DNA from 2 places in the Micromonospora sp. L31 genome. Region 1 is predicted to be linked to the other one. Evidence: predicted binding sites of a transcription regulator. Region 1 holds the regulator's gene; the other holds the start of a gene.

Region 1 (3,687 bases):
TCGCCGCCCGGATGCGGCGCGGCGAGCTGCCGTACCCGTCGGACGACGTGGCGGCGGACCGGTACCTGGCCGCGGAGGCCGCCCTCGGCGCGGCCGGCTTCTCCTGGTACGAGGTCTCCAACTGGGCCCGCTCCGAGGCGGCCCGGTGCCGGCACAACCTGCTCTACTGGACCGGCGCGGACTGGTGGGGCCTCGGCCCGGGGGCGCACAGCCACGTCGGCGGGGTGCGCTGGTGGAACGTCAAGCACCCCACCGCGTACGCGAAGCGCCTGGCCGCCGGGGAGTCACCCGGCCTGGCCCGGGAGGTGCTGACCGCCGGCGAGGCGCACATGGAGGACGTCATGCTCCGGCTGCGGCTCGCCTCCGGCCTGCCGCTGGACGCCCTCGACGCGGCGGGTCGGGCGGGTGCCGGGCGGGCGCTGGCCGACGGCCTGCTGGACCCGGCGGGGCACGCGGCGGGGCGGGCGGTGCTCACCCTGCGCGGGCGGCTGCTGGCCGACGCCGTGGTCCGCGACCTGCTGCCCTGATCCCGCGCGGCCCGGCCGGCCCGGGTGGGCCGGCCGGGACCGGTCACTTCTTGAAGGCGTAGCTCGCCGGGTAGCGGTAGACCACACCCTCGGTGGCCTTCACCCCGCCGATGATGCCGAAGATGATCGGCACCAGGGCGGTCAGGATCGGGATGAAGAAGAGCACCCCGCAGGTGACGATGGCCAGGACGAAGCCGATGATGTTGGCGATCGCCCAGGTGATCTGGAAGTTCAGCGAGGCCGTGGCGTGCGCCCGCACCGTCGGGGACTGCTGGCCCTTGGCGGAGAGCGCGATCAGCGGCGCCACCCAGCCGAGCAGGCTGCCGCCGACGATCACGCCGACCGGGCCACCGAAGTGCGCGACCAGCGACCAGGTCTTGTCGTCGTCGGTGGCGTAGCCGCCCGGGGCGCCGTAGCCGCCGCCGGGAGCGCCGTACCCGCCGGCGGTCGGATAGCCGACGCCCGGCGCGGAGTAACCACCCGGCGGTGGGTAGCCACCCGGCGGTGGGTAGCCACCCGGCGGTGGGTAGCCGCCCGACGGCGGTTGGTCACCGGTGGGTGGCGGATAGCCACCGGGCGGGGGATAGCCGCCCGCCCCGGGTGCCCCGGACAGTGGTGCGGTGGGCGGCTCGTACGACGAGCCGGACGGGGCGGTCGGGTCCGGGCGGTCGCCGGGGTCCCCCGCTCCGGGAGGGCGAGGTGGTTCAGTCATGGACGTCACGGTAGGGGTTGCCGGCAAGCCATCACCAGAGCGACACCGCCCCGGATGTCCGGATGATCGGCCCTGGCGCGCCGCCCGGGTGGCGGGGCGCACCCGTGGTCCGTCGCTGATCATCGCGTCAGCGGGGACGCCGACGTAGACTGGCACTCGCTACAGTCGAGTGCCAGTGCGCTCGCCCGGGGCGCCTCAGCCGCTCCGGGCCGACGTGCGTCAGGAGGTGGGGAGATGGGTCTCGACGACCGCAAGCTCGCCGTGCTGCGCGCGATCGTCGAGGACTACGTCGCCACGCAGGAGCCGGTCGGCAGCAAGGCCCTGGTCGAGCGGCACCAGCTCGGCGTCTCGCCGGCCACGGTGCGCAACGACATGGCCGTGCTGGAGGAGGAGGGCTACATCCGGCAGCCGCACACCAGTGCCGGCCGGGTGCCCACCGACCGTGGCTACCGCCTCTTCGTCGACCGGCTGTCCCGGGTCAAGCCGCTGAGCCCGGCCGAGCGCCGGGCGATCGAGCGTTTCCTGGTCGGCGCGGTCGACCTGGACGACGTGGTGCACCGCACCGTCCGGCTGCTGGCCCAGCTGACCCGGCAGGTCGCCGTGGTGCAGTACCCGTCGCTGGCCCGCTCCTCGGTGCGCCACCTGGAGCTGGTGCCGATCTCCACCACCCGGCTGATGCTGGTCATGATCGCCGACACCGGCCGGGTCGAGCAGCGGCTGGTGGAGCTGCCCGCGCCGATCCCCGCCGACCATGTCACCGACCTGCGCCGGCTGGTCAACGAGAAGCTGGTCGGCAGCCGGCTGTCGGAGACCCCGCCGCTGGTCCAGGCGCTGGTCGACGAGTCCGCGCCGCACCTGCGCGGGGCGATGACCACGCTCTCCACCGTGCTGCTGGAGACGCTGGTCGAACGGCACGAGGAGCGCATCGCGCTCGCCGGCACCGCGAACCTCACCCGGGGCGGCCTGCTCGACTTCCAGGGCTCGCTGCGGCCCATCCTGGAGGCGCTGGAGGAGGAGGTGGTGATGCTCAAGCTGATCGGCGAGGCCGAGTCGACCACCACCCGGGTGCTGATCGGCGACGAGAACGAGATCGACAACCTGCGGGCCGCCTCGGTGGTCAGCACCGGCTACGGGCCGGGGGCGACCGCGCTCGGCGGGCTGGGCGTGTTGGGCCCCACCCGGATGGACTACCCCGGCACCATCGCCACGGTGAGGGCCGTGGCACGCTACGTGGGCGAGCTGCTGGCCCAGAACTGATCCAGGGCAGGGGCCGGCACCCGGCTCCGGCCGACGACCGGCGCAACGCGAGACGAACATGAGGACACCGAACGCAGTGGCCAGGGACTACTACGGCATTCTCGGCGTGAGCCGGGAAGCCTCCGACGACGAGATCAAGCGCGCCTACCGCAAGCTGGCGCGGCAGTTCCACCCGGACGTCAATCCGGACCCGGAGGCCCAGGAGAAGTTCAAGGACATCAACGCCGCGTACGAGGTCCTCTCGGACGACCGGAAACGGCAGATCGTCGACCTGGGTGGCGACCCGCTCGCCCCGGGTGGCGGCGGCGCGGGGCCGGGCGGTCCCGGCGGCGCGGGCCCGTTCGTCGGCTTCCAGGACATCATGGACGCGTTCTTCGGCGGCGCCGCGGGCGGCGCCCGGGGGCCGCGACCGCGTACCCGGCCGGGTGCCGACGCGATCCTGCGGCTGGAGCTGGACCTGCATGAGACCGCGTTCGGCGTCGAGGCGCCGATCACGGTCGACACCGCGGTGCTCTGCACCACCTGCGCCGGCGCCGGCACCGCCGCCGGCACCCACCTGGCCACCTGCGAGGCGTGTGGCGGCCGGGGCGAGGTGCAGTCGGTGCAGCGCACCTTCCTCGGCCAGGTGGTCTCGGCCCGCCCCTGCACCGTCTGCCAGGGGTACGGCACCACCATCCCGCACCCCTGCCCGACCTGCGCCGGCGACGGCCGGGTGCGCACCCGCCGCTCGCTGACCGTCAAGATCCCCGCCGGGGTCGAGGACGGCATGCGGATCCGGCTCGCCCAGCAGGGTGAGGTGGGCCCGGGCGGCGGCACCGCCGGCGACCTCTACGTGGAGATCCACGAGCGGCCGCACGACGTGTACTCCCGCAAGGGCGACGACCTGCACTGCCGGGTCACCGTGCCGATGACCGCCGCCGCGCTCGGCACCCGGCTGACCATCAAGACGCTGGACAGCGAGGAGACGGTCGACGTCAAGGCCGGCACCCAGCCGGGCAGCACGCTGCGGCTGCGCGCCCGGGGCGTGCCGCACCTGCGCGGCACCGGCCGGGGCGACCTCTACGTCCACCTCGACGTGCGGACCCCCACGAAGCTCGACGCCGACCAGGAGAAGATGCTGCGCGACTTCGCCAAGACCCGGGGCGAGGAGGTCGCCGAGCTGACCAAGCAGGGCGGCTTCTTCTCCCGGAT
Region 2 (3,687 bases), on a different contig from region 1:
CCGCCGTCCCTGACGGCACGACAGCTCAATCCCTTGACGGGGCCGGCCAGTGCGGCACGCAGCCGCACTGGCCGGCCCTGGTCTGTGACAGACCCGAAGGTCGTCGCTGCCCGGCAAGCCGACGCCGGGCGTCTATGGCTTGTCGGCGATGAGTACCTCGGTGGTCAGGAACAGCGCGGCGATCGACGCGGCGTTCTGCAGCGCGGAACGGGTCACCTTGGCCGGTTCGACGATACCCGCTTTGATCATGTCGACGTACTCGCCGGTGGCAGCATCGAGGCCGTGGCCGGCGGGAAGTGAGTTGACCTTCTCTGCCACCACGGCGCCCTCAAGGCCGGCGTTGCTGGCGATCTGCTTGAGTGGCGCGGTCAACGCGACCCGCACGATGTTCGCGCCGGTGGCCTCGTCACCGGCAAGGTCGAGCTTGTCGAACGCCGTGACCGCGGCGTTGGCCAAGGCCACGCCGCCGCCGGGAAGTAGGCCCTCTTCGATGGCGGCCTTGGCGTTGCGGACGGCGTCCTCGATGCGGTGCTTGCGCTCCTTGAGCTCCACCTCGGTGGCCGCGCCGACCTTGATCACCGCGATGCCGCCGGCCAGCTTGGCCAGCCGCTCCTGCAGCTTCTCCCGGTCGTAGTCGGAGTCACTGTTGTCGATCTCGGCGCGGAGCTGGGCGACCCGGCCGGCGATCTGCTCCCCGTCACCGGCACCGTCGACGATGGTGGTCTCGTCCAAGGTGGCGACCACCTTGCGGGCCCGGCCGAGCATGTCGAGGGTGACGTTTTCCAGCGTGAGACCCACGGTGTCGCTGACGACCTGACCATTGGTGAGGACGGCAAGGTCGGCCAGCATGGCCTTGCGGCGGTCACCGAAGCCGGGTGCCTTGACAGCCAGCGACGTGAAAGTGCCACGGACCTTGTTGACGATCAGGGTTGCTAGGGCCTCGGCCTCGACGTCCTCGGCGACGATGGCCAGCGGCTTGCCCGCCTGCATGACCTTCTCCAGGATCGGGAGCAGGTCGGTCAGGTTCGAGATCTTGTTCTCGACGATGAGCAGGTACGGGTCGTCGAGAACGGCTTCCATGCGTTCCGTGTCGGTGACGAAGTAGGGCGAGATGTAACCCTTGTCGAAGCGCATGCCCTCGGTGAGCTCCAGCTCCAGGCCGAAGGTGTTGCTCTCCTCGACGGTGATGACGCCTTCCTTGCCGACCTTGTCCATCGCCTCGGCGATGAGTTCACCGACGCTTGCGTCGGCGGCGGAGATGGACGCGGTGGCCGCGATCTGCGCTCTGGTCTCGACGTCCTGGGCCTGGTTACGTAACGCCTCGGTCACTGCGGCCACGGCCTGCTCGATGCCGCGCTTGAGCGCGATCGGGTTCGCGCCCGCGGCGACGTTGCGCAGCCCCTCCCGTACCAGGGCCTGGGCCAGGACGGTCGCCGTCGTGGTCCCGTCGCCGGCCACGTCGTCGGTTTTCTTGGCGACTTCCTTGACCAGCTCGGCACCGAGCTTCTCGTACGGGTCGTCGAGTTCGATCTCCTTAGCAATGCTGACACCGTCGTTGGTGATGGTCGGCGCGCCCCAGCTGCTGGCCAGCACGACGTTGCGGCCCTTCGGGCCCAGCGTCACCTTCACCGTGTCAGCGAGGATGTTCATGCCACGTTCGAGGCCGCGACGGGCGTCTTCACCGAATGCGATCAACTTGGCCATCTGCGTCGTCCTCTACTCGTCGTGCTGACCTGCAGCACTGATCGGACCGACCTGCGATGACGTACGCGCACGCCCCACCAGAGGGCTCATCCCAATCGGCTAGCACTCGCACAGGGCGAGTGCTAACTACGGTTTAGCACTCGCCACCTGAGAGTGCAAGGAATGCGAAGATCAACCTCCCCGTGCTCGGGCCCCAACACCCGGTCGACCACTCCGACACGATGCCGCCTCGGGCGCCATCGACGAGACAGGGCGGCGTCGATGTCCGCGAGCACCACTCCGGAGGCCCGGCCGGCAGGTCACCGGCCGGGCCTCCGGTCGGGAGTGTGGATCTAACGGAGACCTCTCTGCTGCCGGCAGGTTGACAAGAGAGGTGCCGTTAGCGAGACAGCTCCGGGACCAGGGCGGCGGCGCGCCCTGGTCCCGGAGCTGACGTCACGGGCGAGGCCGACGACGTGTCATGGTGGCTCCGGCTATCTGACGGGCTCGCCGGGAGTCACCCGCGTCGCCGGAGTCGTTGCGCAAGCTTCCGCAGCCGCTGCTGGTTGTCGGGCTTGTTGAGCTGCTCACGCGCTTGGCGGGTGAGCCGTTGTCCTTGCGGGTTGTGCAGGAATGTGCGGATGCGGTCGACCATGGGTGCCATGCTGGTTTCCTTCCTATCGTGGATCTTCGTGCCGGCGGGGCGTTGGCCGGGGTCGGGTGAGGGCGGGGATGGGTGCGCGGCAAACCGGCGCCCGACGCTGACACGGGTGGCTGCTTCCCTCATTGCTGTCATCACTGTTCCGATCCACGCGCCCAGGACCGGGGCCCGGTCCGCCGCTCGATCGGAATCATGGCAGCCAGGCTGTCCCCCGTCGGTCTTCCACACGTCCCGGGCAGGCTGTTCGCGCGGCTGATCCAGGCGGCGCGCGCCAGGGGGGACCTGGCTGGTGGGGCCTGCTGCGGCCCGCGGCGGCGCTGTGGTGGCCGGGTCTGCCGGTGCGTTTCGGGTGCGATTGACGGACATGACATCCCCTTGGGGTAGGGCCGGTGTGGCTGGCACCTCAGGAGTGGGATGTCGTCGATTCCGGGATAACTCGATCGTACGCTTGTTCGGCCTGGCGCGCTTGGTGCTCTTGGGGGTCGTTGCGTTCCCTCATCGGCGGCCGCGTTGAACGTGGGTGCGCTGCAGCAACCGGTTCCATGCGCAGACGGGAGTATTCAGCGGCGGTCAGTGAACGTTGGCCGATCGCATGTCCACGATGACCGGCAGGCCGCTCGCCATACCTCCGCTGCCCGCGGCGCAGGCGGGCAGCGCCGCTATCTCCGCCTGCGCTTGGCTTGCGGGGTTCAGGTCCGTGACACGACCCATCAGACACACCCCGTGCGCTTCCCGGCGAGGGGTCAAGGGTGGGCGCAGGGCGTGCGCGATCGCCTCGTGCCCTCGGACATGCCGGATCACAAGTCGCGCGAGAGCGCGGTGAGCATCCCGTGGACGGCCGGTTCGGCGTGTCGTACGCAGTCGCAGTCTGCCCCGTGGGTGCCGCGGTGCCAGGCGATGAGGTACTGCAGAGCGACCTGGTTGACCTGGTAGTCATGTTCGGCCTTGACCCGGTCGGTGTCGGCCTGGCGGTTCTGGCTGAGCAGGATCAGGAAGTGCTCCAGATCCGTGATGTCGCCCAGGTGCGCGAGGCGCGGGGCAGCGCGTCGAGGGGGTCGGTGTCTTCGCCGAGGGTGTCTTCGATGAAGCCGTAGTCGGCCGGGTACCCAGCGACAGGCCCGTGCGCGGCGCGGTGCTGGACGGCTGCTCGCCCGCTACCAGGGCCTCCTGTTCTTTCCGATGCTGCTGCTTGAGGCTGTCTCCCTCCACGTGGCCAGCGTGCGGGCGTTGTCGCGGTCTACCTATCGTGAGCGTGGCCGGGAGGCGCTGTTGCTCGGGCTGCACGCCGCCGCGTACCTCACCGCGGTCGTCGCGGTGTTATCCCCGCTGCGGGCGTTGGTCTT

What was found. Region 1 encodes HrcA, which represses chaperone genes, less so after heat shock. Its sites were predicted from a motif close to GGTTNGCACNCTCNNNNNGAGNGTGCNAACC; they were not measured.
Region 2: the regulator HrcA is predicted to act here: its motif matches at 1,802-1,832, upstream of groL (chaperonin GroEL).

Annotation. Positions count from the first base shown of each region.
Region 1 covers NZ_JBQHDC010000002.1:61,584-65,270, forward strand. The annotation lists gene hemW (radical SAM family heme chaperone HemW) at 1-527, shown strand, start outside; gene ACTMS9_RS06820 (DUF4870 domain-containing protein) at 571-1,239, opposite strand; gene hrcA (heat-inducible transcriptional repressor HrcA) at 1,474-2,496, shown strand; gene dnaJ (molecular chaperone DnaJ) at 2,573-3,687, shown strand, end outside.
Region 2 covers NZ_JBQHDC010000022.1:7,836-11,522, forward strand. The annotation lists gene groL (chaperonin GroEL) at 133-1,704, opposite strand; gene ACTMS9_RS30400 (hypothetical protein) at 2,201-2,338, opposite strand; gene ACTMS9_RS30405 (DUF1003 domain-containing protein) at 3,142-3,366, opposite strand; partial or broken gene ACTMS9_RS30410 (inorganic diphosphatase) at 3,384-3,449, opposite strand; partial or broken gene ACTMS9_RS30415 (fatty acid desaturase family protein) at 3,449-3,687, shown strand, end outside.